DNA from 3 places in the Clostridium sp. SHJSY1 genome. Region 1 is predicted to be linked to each of the others. Evidence: riboswitches for the same ligand, from Rfam matches in the RefSeq annotation. Region 1 holds a riboswitch; each other region holds the start of a gene.
The links. Region 1 has a riboswitch for S-adenosylmethionine ahead of metF (methylenetetrahydrofolate reductase [NAD(P)H]). Riboswitches for the same ligand answer to the same signal wherever they lie in the genome.

Region 1 (4,918 bases):
TAATTCTAAATTACTTGTTCTGTTCCAATTTCACTAAAAGTATTATAAATATCTTTTCTTCTTGCTTTGGCAATTGCCTTCACAATAAAATAAGATATAGTGCTATCAACACCATGATGTATAACTGTTCCTACACATACTACTACTAGCAATTGATAAACATCAAACCCTACAAAAGGTATTACTACTAAAGCTTCTGCTACACCATGAATTGGTGCTGTGAATATTGATGCTTTAACATAACTTTTACTTTTCTTTATGATTATTGCTCCAACAAGACCTACCAAAATATGTGTTGCTGCTCTAAAGACTATTAGCATAGGTAATCCTGTAAATAAAAATCCAACAACTGATCCTATTCCAACCACAACTGCTACCATAGGTGAAATTAACATTGCAATAAACATTGGTACATGTGAAGCTAGTGTCGCACTAAATGGTGGAATTATTACTCTTAAAAACGAAAACTGTACTGGTATTATTATAGCTAATGATGTTAATAATGCTGCATATATCATCTCTTTTGTTCTATTATTCATGTATTTATCACCTCGTAAATGTATATACACCAGTATACTCCATGTTACTTCTTGTGTAAATACTTTTATTTTCATATTATCCATCTTTCCCTTTATATTAATTATTTTATATTAAGATATTATTGTCTTTACAACTAATGAATTAATTCTATTACTATTTCACTAATAATTTCCTAGGAAATAACAAATTATGATTACAAACTAATATTTTCTTGATTATAACAGAAAAATGCCTAAGGACATTATCCTTAGGCATTTCCATTTTTCTTAAATTCTTAAAATTATTATTCACCAAATATATTTAGAGAAAATCCTCTATCTAATGCTTCTTTTGCATATTCTTTTGCTCCAAATAATGATAGATCTCTATAATTACCACATTGAATATCATTTGCTGCTGGAATTTCCTTAGCATTTAACACTTCTTTTAATGCTCCTTCTAAAGCCTCTTTAATTTCAGCTGCTTCTTTATCTCCCCATATACTTAGATAAAAACCTGTTCTACATCCCATTGGTGAAAAATCTATAATTCCATCCAATCTACTTCTAAGTTCATGTGCTAATAAATGTTCAAGGCCATGCATTGCTGCTGTTCCAAATGCTTCTTGATTAGGTTGAAGAAATCTTAAATCAAACTTTGTTACCTTATCTCCTTTTGGTCCATCTAATAAGCAACATTTTCTTATATAAGGTGCTTTTACCTTTCTGTGATCTAATTCAAAACTTTCTACTTTTTCCATTTTTTAATTCTCCTATCTTAATTATTTATTGTTTTCTGTAGCTAAAATAGTCTCAATACTTCCACTAATTTTTTTTGCTAAATACGAATTATTCATAACATATAAATGTACTCCATCTACTCCTGTAGATATAAGATCTACAATTTGCTCTACTGCATAAGCTATTCCTGCTTCTCTTAAAGCTTCTGGATTATGTTCATATCTCTCCATAATTTTAACAAACTTAGTTGGAAGGGATGCTCCACTTAATGATACCATTCTTTCTATTTGCTTTTTATTGGTTACAGGCATAATTCCTGCTTCAATAGGCACCTTTATATTTGCACTTTTAACTTTATCTAAAAAGTCATAATATAAATTGTTATCAAAAAATAATTGAGAAATAAAATAAGCTGCCCCAGCCTCCTCTTTTCTCTTCATATTTTCGATTTCTTTTAGTACTCCTTTATTTTCAACATGTCCTTCTGGATAGCAAGCTGCTGCAGTATTAAAATCCTCAAATTTATTAATTTTCCCAATCAATTCTGAAGCATACTTAAATTCTCCTCTAGTGAGTCCATCCTTTGGAATATCACCTCTTAACGCAAGGATATTTTCAATGTTATTTTCCTTTAGTGAATTTAAATAATAATCTATATCCTCATTTGTTGAACTTATACAAGTTAAATGAGCAACTGCTTCTATATCATATTTATTTTTAACCAAAGATGATAATTCCAAAGTTTTATTATCCCTTATACTTCCACCAGCCCCATAGGTTACACTTATATAATCTGGATTTAGCCCCTTTAACTCCTCCAACGTCTTATATATAGTCTCAATTGATGATGTTGTCTTTGGTGGAAATATTTCAAATGAGAACACTGTTTTCTTATTCTTAAATATTTCGCTTATTTTCATAAAATTGCCCCCTTTTTCACATAAAAAATACCTAAAGGTTATTCCTTTAGGTACAACAAACTTCTGTACTACAATAACCCTTATCTTTCAGCTATGCTGCAGGATTTAGCACCACTATATCTAGATAAACACACATATTGGTTGCTGGGTTTCACAGGGCCAGTCCCTCCACCTCTCATGATAAGATAATTATTAAATTATATTTATTATAATATACTATTTATTGAAATTTGTAAATATAATTATTTATTAATTAATAATAACAATATACAGATTCCACTGCATATTAGACTTATTGTAAGTATAAGGCTAACTATTTGATTAATACTTAAACCTTTTTCTTCTAATCTGAAATGCATTTGACTTCTATCTGCTTGATATACTGGCTTTCCTTCACTAAATCTTTTAGCTATAACAAATAAATTGTCAAAAATAGGAACTGCTAATGCTAATATTGGTATAAACAAACTTAATACTGTAGCTTGCTTAAAAGCCCCATCAATTGCCACTATACTAAGTAAGAAACCGATTAAGTTAGCTCCCGAATCACCCATGAACACCCTAGCTGGATGCCTGTTATAATATAAAAATCCCATTATTGCTCCTGCAAGTATTATTGAAAATTGAGCTTGTGGTCCTTGTCCCAATATCATTGCAGCAAAGAAAAATGTTCCTGAAGAAATTAATGATATACCTCCGGCCAAACCATCCATACCATCTGACCAATTTATTACAGTAGTAACTCCAAAAATCCATGTAATAGTCAATAAAAATTGTACTGTTTTTGACAATAACATGTAGTCTCCTGAAAAAGGATTTCTAAATCCTTCAAATACTACACCTGCATTAAATACCAATACAGCTGCAAATACTTGTATTATTAGTCTAGGATATATCGGAAATTCTTTTTTTTTGGTCTTGAAATAGTCATCCACCATTCCAATAAAAAATATTAAGCTAGCTGAAATAAATATCCATATCTGCTTATATATATCATCCTTAATAGTTAAAAAATAAACTATAAAAAAACCAATATAAATTCCAAGTCCTCCACACAAAGGTATTGGTCCTCTATGTTTTTTTCTCTTAGTTGGCTTATCTGTAAATTCCAATTTATGAGCTACTTTCATTATATATGGAATAATAAAATAAACAATTAGGAAAGCACATATCAGCGTTATTAAATATTGCATCATTAATCTACTCCTTAAACCAATCTGTCCATAATTCATTTTTGCTTTCTAAATGAATTATACTATTATCGACTTTTTTTAGCAATTACAAAAATATTAAATTGTATATAATATTTATAAAAAATGAAAAGTTTCCTTCAAATCCATTTAATAGAATAATTGTCCAAGTACACCTATTTCCTTTATTTATCTAGTTTTGCCCATTTTTATTTTCATAAAATTAAATTTTTATATATATAAATCTTTTTTTAATAGAATATATTATTCCGAATTCAAATTCACCAACATAGCTTCGAGGTTTTTCTTTTTTATTCTTTATAAGTTGACAGCATTTGTTTTTCTATTTCTAAATTATAGTATAGCTAATCTAATCTATATTTGCATTTTAATTTTGAATATGTTACCATTTAGGAAGTAAATATTTAATAACTAAATAAGTATATTGATTTTCGGTTGAACAAATTATTATTTGATTTCAAGAAAGTTTGACTTCTAGGGTGGGAAGTCCTTTTGGGGACTTTTTACCCTTTTTTTATTATCTAGGAGGTATTTTATGGAAAAAACTTTATTAAGTATTGTATTAATTCTTACCTTTACCAAGCTTGGAGGTATAATAAGTAGGAAATTAAAAATGCCTGAAGTTTTAGGGGCATTAATTGCTGGTGTTGTACTTGGTCCTGTTGTTTTAAATCTTGTACAATATGATGAAAATATAAAATTACTTTCAAATCTTGGGGTAATTATGCTTATGTTTCTTGCTGGTCTTGAAACTGATGTAAAAGAATTTAAAGAGGCTGGTGTATCTTCATTTATAATCGCATTAGCAGGTATTATACTCCCTTTTATACTGGGAACACTAGGAGCTAGTCTATTTTTTGATAATTTTTTAGAAAATATTTTTATTGGAGTGATTCTAACTGCAACAAGTGTAAGTATAACAGTAGAAACACTTAAAGAACTTGGTAAACTTAATTCTAGAGCAGGAATAAATATTTTAGGATCAGCTGTAATAGATGATATATTAGGACTTATATTAATCTCTATAGTTCTTTCCGTTGGTCAAACTTCTGGCTCAGAATCTGGGACAATACAAATTCTATTTATTTTTATAAAAATAATTCTATTTTGTTTATTTTCTTTGCTAGGAGTAATATTTTTTCAAAAACATGCAAATAAATTCTTAACTCATGTAAAGCCTAGCAGAGAGCTTTTAACATTCTCTATAGCTTTTGCCATATTAATAGCATATTTGGCTGAAAGTTTGGGAATTGCATCTATTACTGGTGCATATATATGTGGTCTTATGCTTTCCTCGCTTTCCCACAAAGAATATCTTATGAGAAATATCAAATCAATTTCATCAGGATTTTTATCTCTTATATTCTTTGCAAGTGTTGGTTTAGAAGCAAACTTAAATGGAATAGATTTAAAAATAATTTATATTACTTTAATAATGTTTATCGTGGCAGTTATTGGAAAACTAATAGGATGTGCTGGTGCAGCAAGATTACTAAAAATGAGTAAAAGTGAGTCAATACAAATTGGT
Region 2 (4,918 bases), on a different contig from region 1:
CAATAGGGCTGTTAATTTTAATGTTATCAATTTCTGCTAATTTATTTATCATATAACTTTTTAACATTTCAACTTTTTTATAGTTTTCCTTAAAATTTTTCAGTTTATCCTTAGCTGCAACTGTAAGTCCCACTATTCCAGGTAGATTTTCTGTTCCTGCTCTTAAGCCTTTTTCTTGTTCTCCACCAATTATATTAGGAATTGGGGTTAAACCTTTGGCTAGATAACAGAATCCAATTCCTTTAGGACCATTAATTTTATGAGCACTAACAGTTAATGCATCAATTTTCATAGACTTAACATCAATAGGCAATTTTCCATAACCTTGAACTGCATCTACATGAAATTTTGCACGCGAACTTAAAATTTTTATAGTTTTTCCAATTTCTTCAAGGTTTTGGATTGAACCAATTTCATTGTTTACATACAATATAGATACAAGTGTAGTATCTTTATTGATAGCAGATTTTAAATCTTCTATATTTATAAAACCATCTGAATTAACGGAAAGATAGGTTACTTTAACATTATTGTCTTCTAGAAATTTAACAGTATTTTTTACAGAACTATGTTCAAAAGTAGTAGTAATTATGTGATTATTTTTCTTAACTAATCCTTTCAAAATAAAGTTATTACCTTCACTACCACCTGAAGTAAAATAAATTTCATCTTTAGAACAATTTATAGTTTTTGCAATTTCATATCTACATTCATGTAATTTCTTATCACATTCTAAGCCTAGTTTATGAAGTGATGAGGGATTGGCATAAAATTCGCTCATACTACTGGAGATAGCATTAATTACTTCAACTGAAGGTTTTGTAGTAGATGCATTATCTAAGTATATATTCATAGTTAACAACCTCTTTTACAATTTCTTATATTTCATATAAACAAACTTAGTATAAAGTAAAATTCATATTATTTCAATTGTTAAATAAAGTAGTATTTTATTCAAGATATGGTTATGTAAAAATACTTTGCTATAATGGTATATATAAGGAAAAAAGGAGAGAAGAAAATGGATAAGTCTAACATTGATTACACTCTTTATTTAGTTACAGATAGAGATATTTTAGAAGGCAGAAATTTAAAAGAAGCAGTTGAGGAAAGTATTCTAGGAGGCACAACTATAGTTCAGCTAAGAGAGAAGAAAATTTCTTCACTAGATTTTTATAATATAGCTAAGGAAATTAAAATAATAACCGATAAATATAATGTACCATTAATAATAAATGATAGAATAGATATAGCCCAGGCTATTGATGCTTCAGGTGTTCATTTAGGACAAAGTGATATGCCTTGCAAGGTGGCTAGAAAAATATTGGGCGAAAATAAAATAATAGGAATATCTGCACATAACTTTGAAGAGGCATTAAAAGCTCAGACAGAAGGAGCGGACTATATTGGTTGTGGGGCTATTTTCCCTACAAACACAAAAAAAGATGCCAATATAGTTACATGTCATTCATTAGGGAAAATAAAAAGAGCAATAGATATTCCAGTTATAGCAATTGGTGGTATTAATGAAAATAATATTGTTAAATTAAATGGATTAGGAATAGATGGAGTTGCTATAGTATCAGCAATTCTTGCAAATAATAATATTAGATATGCCACAAAAGAATTAAAGAATATTTTAGATAATAATTTTACAACAAATGTTTAGATATTGAGTTGGTTTAGTTATTTTAATGGTATATAATTAAGCAGAGGATAAAAAGAAAGAGAGGATAAATGTATGGGTGAAATGGAATTAGTAAGCAAGTCTATTGAAAAGATTGGTAAAGAAATTGATGAAATGAAGAGTATAGTTGAAACTCTTTATGGAAAATTAGATAGTATAAAAGATATGGCTAATAATTTTAAGAATTCTTCACAAGAGATAGTTGGGATTGCATCTCAAACCAATATGCTTTCATTAAATGCGTCAATTGAAGCTGCAAGAGCTGGAGAAGCTGGAAGGGGATTCGCAGTAGTTGCAACAGAAGTAAAGAAATTATCTGATATGAGTAGTAAAGTGGCTGAATCAACTGTTAAAGATCAAAATGAAATGCTTAAAATGATAGTTGATATTTACAAAGTTGCAGATGTAGTTAATGAAAAAAGTGAAAGTTTAAAGGAAGCTATTAATAGCATACAAAATGCTGTAGAAAAATAAATCATATGTTGCGATTAGAATTTAAAATTCATAACTTTAATTAAAGTTATTTTCAATTTTTAAAGATAGTTACTTAGTATAGAATAAGTTATAGTATATTTTTTTGAATTAATATGAATTAAAATGTTTATTGAAAAAAAATATTGACAAACTAGAATTTAAATACTATTATAAATAACATAAAGCAATTGCTTGAAAAATTAATATAATTGATGTCTTATCAAGAGTGGTGGAGGGACTGGCCCTTTGAAGCCCAGCAACCAATATAATAGTTCATTTACTATTTTAATGTGGTGCTAATTCCTGCGGTAATTATTTATTACTGAAAGATGAGAGAATAATAGTTTAGTGTTTTTTATGCGCTAGGGATTTATTCTCTAGCGCATTTATTTTTTATCTTACATTCATAGAGGAGGAGACAATTAGTGATAGAAATTAAAAATGTAAGTAAAAGTTTTGGGGATATAGAAGTTTTAAAAGATATTTCAATAAGCATAAATCAAGGGGAAATTTACGGTTTAATTGGACATAGTGGGGCAGGAAAATCAACTTTACTTAGATGTATAAATGGACTTGAATCCTATGATGCTGGTTCAGTGAATGTTATGGGGAAAGAAGTTTCTAAACTTAATAATAGAGAACTTAGAGAGTTTAGAAAGAATCTTGGTATGATATTTCAAAACTTTAACTTACTAAAAAGAAAAACAGTATATCAAAATATTGCTCTTCCACTTGAGGTTTGGGGGTATAGTAAGGTAGAAATAGATAAAAGAGTAATGGAACTGTTAAACTTAGTTGGACTAAAGGAAAAGATTAATAGTAAACCAACAGCTCTAAGTGGTGGACAAAAACAAAGGGTTGCTATTGCAAGGGCATTAGCATTAGAGCCAAAAATACTTTTATGTGATGAAGCAACATCAGCTTTAGATCCAAAAATAACAAAAGATATACTTACATTGTTATCTAAAATTAATAAAGAACTTGGAATTACTATTGTTATAGTTACACATCAAATGGAAGTAGTAAAAGATGTATGTGAGAAAGTAGCATTAATTGAAGGGGGCAAAATTAAAATAGAAGGAAAATCGGATGAGTTGTTCTTAAAACCAGGATTGTCTTTAAAGAAGTTCTTGGGAGAAGAAGAAGATGAAACTCTACCTGAAACAGGTGTAAATATAAAGTTATTCTTCCCAGCTGATTGTTCTGAAAATACAATAATTACAAAGATGGCTAGAGAAATAAATATTGATTTTTCAATAGTTTGGGGCAAACTTGAAAAGTTTAGAAGTAATGTTTTAGGTAGTCTAGTAATTAATGTAGAGAAAAAGGACAAGGATCTAGTTATAGATTATCTAAAAGGTAAAAATATAGAATGGGAGGTAATATAGTATGTGGGAATTAATATGGCCAGCTATATATCAAACGTTAATAATGGTAATACCATCAACTATATTAGCAGTAATAATTGGATTTATACCAGCAATTATATTAGTATTAACAGATGAAAAGGGATTAAAACCGAATAAATTTGTTTATAGTGGGTTAGACTTTATAGTGAATACACTTAGAAGTTTGCCATTCATTATATTAATGGTGGTAATTATACCATTAACTAGATTAATAGTAGGAAAATCATATGGAGAAGTAGCAGCTATAGTGCCATTAACATTAGCATCAGCACCTTTTATAGCAAGAATAATAGAAGCGGCTTTAAAAGAAGTTGATCCTGGAGTTATAGAAGCTGCAAAAGCATTTGGGGCAAGCACAATACAAATAATATTTAAGGTAATGATTAAAGAAGCAGTACCAGCAATTATTTCAGGAATAACACTTTCAGTAATAAGTATTATAGGATATTCGGCTATGGCAGGGACCATTGGGGCAAATGGTCTTGGCGCATTAGCTGTTAGATATGGATATCAAAGATTCCAAACAGATGTAATGATAATTACTGTAATATTACTTATTGTTATTGTTCAAGGGTTACAAAGTTTAGGAAATTATTTATATAACAGATTATCAAAGTAAAGATTTTAAGGGGGATTAATATATGAAAAAGAAGAGTATAATTTCAATAGCATTAGCAGGTGTATTGGCATTAGGTCTTATAGGATGTGGGGGGAAAAAGACAGATGATAAAACAATAACTATTGGAGTATCACCTGTTCCACATAAAGAAATAGTAGAAAAGATTCAACCTATCTTAGAAAAAGAAGGTTATAAATTAGAAATAAAAGAATTTGATGATTATGAATTGCCAAATACAGCAGTACAAGAAGGTGAAATAGATGCAAATTACTTTCAACATATTGCTTATTTAAATACAACAAATAAAGAAAAAAATTATGATTTAACATATACTGCAGAGATTCATATTGAACCTATGGCATTATATTCAACAAAGGTTAAGAGCCTTGATGAAATAAAAGATGGTGCAACTATAGCAATACCTAATGATCCATCAAATGAAGCAAGAGCTTTAAGATTACTCGCAAAATCAGGATTAATAAAAGTTAAAGAGGGAGAACTTATTACAATTTCAGATATTACTGAAAATACAAAGAATATAAAGTTTAAAGAGTTAGAAGCGGCACAACTTCCAAGAACTTTAGATGAATTAGATGGAGCTGTAATTAATGGAAACTATGCACTATCAGCTAAATTAGATGCTACAAAAGATGCAGTGTTCACAGAAGATAAAAATGATGAATCTATAAAAAATTACAGAAATGTATTAGCAGTTAAAAAAGGAAATGA
Region 3 (4,918 bases), on a different contig from region 1:
TGAAATTGAAAAGGCAGCTGCAATAGCTCAAGCAACTGAATTTATTACATCAAAACCAGAAGCATTTGAAACAGAAATTTCACAAGGGGGAACAAATGTATCTGGAGGACAAAAGCAAAGACTATCTATAGCAAGAGCCATAGCAAAAGATCCAGAAATATATATATTTGATGATAGTTTCTCAGCACTTGATTTTAAAACTGATGCAACATTAAGAAAAGCATTAAAAAATGAAACTTCAAATAGCACAGTATTTATAGTAGCACAGAGAATAAGTACAATTTTAAATGCAGAGCAAATTATAGTTTTAGATGAAGGTAAGGTAGTAGGAATAGGAAATCATAAAGAGCTTCTAAATAATTGTGAAGTATATAAGCAAATAGCTTTATCACAGCTTTCAAAGGAGGAGCTAGAAAATGAGTAATAGTGAAAAAAATAATAGAAGAAAAGGTCCTATGGGTATGGGTAGAGGCCCAATGGGAGGAAATGTAGAAAAAGCAAAGAACTTTAAAGAAACTATGAAAAATCTTATGACTTACCTTAAGCCATATACATTGTCAATAATAATAGTTGTTATATTTGCAGTAGGTAGTACAATATTTACTATAGTTGGACCAAAGATATTAGGAAATGCAACAACAGAAATATTCAATGGACTAGTATCAAAAACAACTGGAGCTGAAGGTGCTGGTATTGATTTTGATAAAATAGGAAAAATACTGCTAAACTTATTAGGTTTATACTTAGTTAGTGCATTATTATCTTTTATACAAGGATTTATAATGAGTGGAGTTACACAAAAGGTTTCATTTAATCTAAGAAAAGAACTTGCAGAAAAGATAAATAGAATGCCACTTAAGTATTTTGATACAAGAACTCATGGTGAAGTTTTATCAAGAGTTACAAATGATATAGATACAGTGAGTCAAAATTTAAATCAAAGTATGACTCAAATGATTACATCAGTTGCTATGATTATTGGTGTATTAGGAATGATGCTATCAATAAGTATACCTATGACTATTGCTGCATTGTTGATATTACCTATTTCAATGGGGTTAATAGGTGCCGTTGTTAAAAAGTCTCAAAAATACTTTAAGTCTCAACAAGAATATTTAGGACATGTAAATGGTCAAGTTGAAGAAGTATATGGTGGACATAATATAGTTAAAGCTTTTAATGGTGAAGAAGAAGCAGTAAAGGAATTTGATAAATACAATAATACATTGTATGATTCAGCTTGGAAGTCACAATTCTTATCAGGAATGATGATGCCTATTATGACATTTGTAGGTAATATTGGGTATGTTATGATATCAATACTTGGTGGATGGCTTGCAGTTAAAAAGGCTATTGAAGTTGGCGATATATTATCATTTGTTCAATATGTAAGAAGTTTTACTCAACCTATAGCCCAAGTAGCTCAAATTGCTAACTTAATGCAATCAACAGCAGCTGCTGCTGAAAGAGTTTTTGAATTTATAGCTGAAGATGAAGAAGAACAAACTGTTCCAAATCCAGTTTCACCAAATGGACTAGAAGGTAGAGTTGATTTTAAAGATGTTCACTTTGGATACAATCCAGAAAAGACAATAATAAATGATTTTACAGCTAATATTAAACCAGGGCAAAAAGTTGCAATAGTTGGGCCTACAGGTGCAGGAAAAACTACAATAGTTAAGCTTTTAATGAGATTCTATGATATAAACAGTGGGGATATATTAATAGATGGACACAGTATAAGAGATTTTAACCGTGGAGAATTAAGAGAACTATTTGGAATGGTGCTTCAGGATACTTGGTTATTTAATGGAAGTATTAGAGAAAATATAAGATATGGTAAATTAAATTCAACAGATGAAGAAGTTATAGAAGCAGCTAAGGCGGCCCATGTTCATCATTTTGTAAAAACATTACCTGATGGATATGATATGGAATTAAATGAAGAAGCTAGTAATGTATCTCAGGGACAAAAACAATTGTTAACTATAGCTCGTGCAATACTTGCAGATCCTAAGATACTAATACTAGATGAAGCAACAAGTTCAGTAGATACAAGAACAGAAGTATTGATACAAAAGGCTATGGATAATCTAATGGCAGGAAGAACAAGTTTTGTAATAGCCCATAGATTATCAACTATTCGTGATGCTGATTTAATTCTAGTTATGAAAGATGGAGATATAATAGAGCAGGGAAATCATCAGGAGTTATTAGCTGCTGGAGGATTCTATTGTGATCTATATAATTCTCAATTTGAGAAAACAGAAATAGCTTAATATGAATTATGTTTACATCTTACTATGTGGAGATGGATCTTTATATACTGGATGGACAAATAATTTAGAGAAAAGATTTAAAGATCATTACAATGGTAAGGGGGCCAAGTATACTAGAGGCAGAGGCCCCCTAAAGATTGTCTATTTTGAAGTTTTTGAAAATAAAGTAGATGCAATGAAGCGAGAGTATGCTATTAAGAAGCTTAAAAGAGAAGAAAAAGATAATTTAATAAAAAAATTCAAATAACATGTTGACATTGATTAAGCAAGGTGTATAATTATATTAATTTAATAAATAAGTTTATCTTATTAAGAGTGGTGGAGGGACTGGCCCTTTGAAGCCCAGCAACCTGTAATTTTATTACGTGGTGCTAAATCCTGCAGGTTTATCCTGGCAGATAAGAGGAATCGATAGTCTCATTATGACTATGTATATTGACTAATTTCAGTCGCTTCTTATATAAAGAAGTGACTTTTTTTATTTTATTAAGAAAGAGGGGCTAATTATGACTTTAAAATTTCAAACAACAGCAGTAAGAGGCGCATCAGGTGGAGATAAACATACTGGGGCAATAAGTTTTCCAATTTATCAAAGTGCAACATTTAAACATCCTGGACTAAACGAAAGTACTGGATATGATTACTCTAGACTTCAAAATCCAACAGTAGAAGAATTAGAAAAGACTGTAGCTTTATTAGAAAATGGAAAACATGGATTAGCATTTTCAACAGGATTAGCAGCTATAAACTGTATCGTGCATCTTTTTAAAGCTGGTGATCATGTAGTTATTTCAGAAGATCTATATGGAGGGACATTTAGACTGTTTAATAATATATATAGGGAGCTTGGGATAGAATCAACATTTGTAGACACTAGAAATCTTGTAGCTGTAAAAGATGCAGTTAAAGAAAACACTAAAGGTATATTAATAGAAACTCCATCTAATCCGTCATTAAGAGTTACAGACATAAGAGGTATTAGTGAAATAGCTAAAGAAAATGATTTGATTTTTATTGTAGATAATACTTTTTTAACTCCATATTACCAAAAACCACTAGATCTTGGGGCAGATTTAATAATACACAGTGGAACAAAATATTTAGGTGGACACAATGATGTATTAGCTGGCTTAATAGTAGCAAAAAATGATAGATTTATTGAAAGATTAAGATATATTAATATGTCTACAGGAGCAACTTTAGGAGCTTTTGAAGCATGGTTAATTTTAAGAGGTATAAAAACCTTACATATACGATTAGATAGAGCTCAAGAAAATGCTATAACGATTGCAAAGTGGTTAAAGAATCAAGAAGAAATTTCAGATGTATATTATGTTGGATTAAAAGAACATGAAGGATATGAAATAAATAAATCACAAAGTACAGGATTTGGTACAACTTTATCTTTTAGGGTTAAAGATAAGGAACTAGTAGAGAAGATATTAGGAGGAGTAGAAGTTGTTTCTTTTGCAGAAAGTTTAGGAGGAGTAGATACGTTAATAACTTATCCATTTACACAAACTCATAGTGAAATACCAACTGATCTTAGAAAAAGGATTGGGGTAGATGAATGTTTATTAAGATTATCAGTTGGAATAGAAAATGTTGAAGATATATTAAATGATTTAAAGAAAGCAATTAAGGGGGAATAAATATGAGAATAGGAACAAAGTTAATACATTCAGAAGGTAGTATAGATACAAATACAGGGGCATTAAGCACACCAGTATATCAGACATCAACTTTTCATCAGTTTGATATAGATAACTTTGGAAAATATGATTATGCTAGATCAGGAAATCCAACTAGAGATGTTTTAGAAAATCTGATAGCAGAACTTGAGGGAGGAGATAAGGGGTTTGCATTTTCTTCTGGAATGGCAGCTATTTGTTCAGTATTAAGTATATTTTCTGCTGGAGATCATATTGTTATATGTGGTGATGTTTATGGAGGAACTTATAGGGCTGTAACAAAGCTATTTTCAAGATTTAATATAGAGCATACATTTGTTGATGCAAGTGATCTTAATGAAATAAAATCTGCTATAAAAGAAAATACTAAGTGCTTATATTTAGAGACACCATCTAATCCGTTGTTAAAGATAACAGATATTAAAGGAGCAGTTAAAATAGCTAAAGAAAAAGATATTATAGTAGTTGTTGACAATACCTTTATGTCTCCATTATTACAAAGACCTATAGAGCTTGGAGTAGATATTGTAGTTCATAGTGCTACTAAGTTCCTTGGAGGGCATAGTGATGTTATAGCTGGATTAGTTGTTACAAAGAATAAAGAATTAAGCAAAGAAGTCAAGCAAATTCAAAATACATTTGGAGCAGTTTTAGGGCCACAGGATTGTTGGTTACTTATTAGAGGGATAAAGACATTAAAAGTTAGAGTATTAGAATGTCAAAGAAATGCAGAAATATTGGTTGATTGGCTAAAGAATAGGACTGAAATTGAAATTGTGTATTATCCTGGGCTTGAAGGACATCCTGGAAGAGAACTTCATTTATCTCAATCTTATGGTGGAGGAGCAGTATTATCATTTAAATTTAAAAGTTTAGAAAAAACAAAAGATTTCCTAAATAATGTAGAGAATGTTGGAGTTGCAGTGAGTCTTGGTGGAGTTGAAACTA

Region 2: another riboswitch for S-adenosylmethionine. It lies ahead of NNC19_RS05295 (methionine ABC transporter ATP-binding protein); the one in region 1 lies ahead of metF (methylenetetrahydrofolate reductase [NAD(P)H]).
Region 3: another riboswitch for S-adenosylmethionine. It lies ahead of NNC19_RS15980 (PLP-dependent aspartate aminotransferase family protein); the one in region 1 lies ahead of metF (methylenetetrahydrofolate reductase [NAD(P)H]).

The regions. Positions count from the first base shown of each region.
Region 1 is NZ_JANDMF010000014.1:40,712-45,629, forward strand. It holds gene NNC19_RS08735 (ECF transporter S component) at 6-539, opposite strand; gene NNC19_RS08740 (S-ribosylhomocysteine lyase) at 824-1,279, opposite strand; gene metF (methylenetetrahydrofolate reductase [NAD(P)H]) at 1,301-2,179, opposite strand; SAM riboswitch class I at 2,257-2,366, opposite strand; gene NNC19_RS08750 (MraY family glycosyltransferase) at 2,422-3,372, opposite strand; sodium ion sensor (DUF1646 type) at 3,824-3,879, shown strand; gene NNC19_RS08755 (cation:proton antiporter) at 3,926-4,918, shown strand, end outside.
Region 2 is NZ_JANDMF010000006.1:55,659-60,576, reverse strand. It holds gene NNC19_RS05310 (cysteine desulfurase family protein) at 1-853, opposite strand, end outside; gene thiE (thiamine phosphate synthase) at 1,022-1,669, shown strand; gene NNC19_RS05300 (methyl-accepting chemotaxis protein) at 1,742-2,161, shown strand; SAM riboswitch class I at 2,376-2,497, shown strand; gene NNC19_RS05295 (methionine ABC transporter ATP-binding protein) at 2,587-3,549, shown strand; gene NNC19_RS05290 (methionine ABC transporter permease) at 3,551-4,189, shown strand; gene NNC19_RS05285 (MetQ/NlpA family ABC transporter substrate-binding protein) at 4,212-4,918, shown strand, end outside.
Region 3 is NZ_JANDMF010000037.1:3,486-8,403, reverse strand. It holds gene NNC19_RS15995 (ABC transporter ATP-binding protein) at 1-424, shown strand, start outside; gene NNC19_RS15990 (ABC transporter ATP-binding protein) at 417-2,279, shown strand; gene NNC19_RS15985 (GIY-YIG nuclease family protein) at 2,281-2,526, shown strand; SAM riboswitch class I at 2,583-2,684, shown strand; gene NNC19_RS15980 (PLP-dependent aspartate aminotransferase family protein) at 2,786-3,931, shown strand; gene NNC19_RS15975 (aminotransferase class V-fold PLP-dependent enzyme) at 3,934-4,918, shown strand, end outside.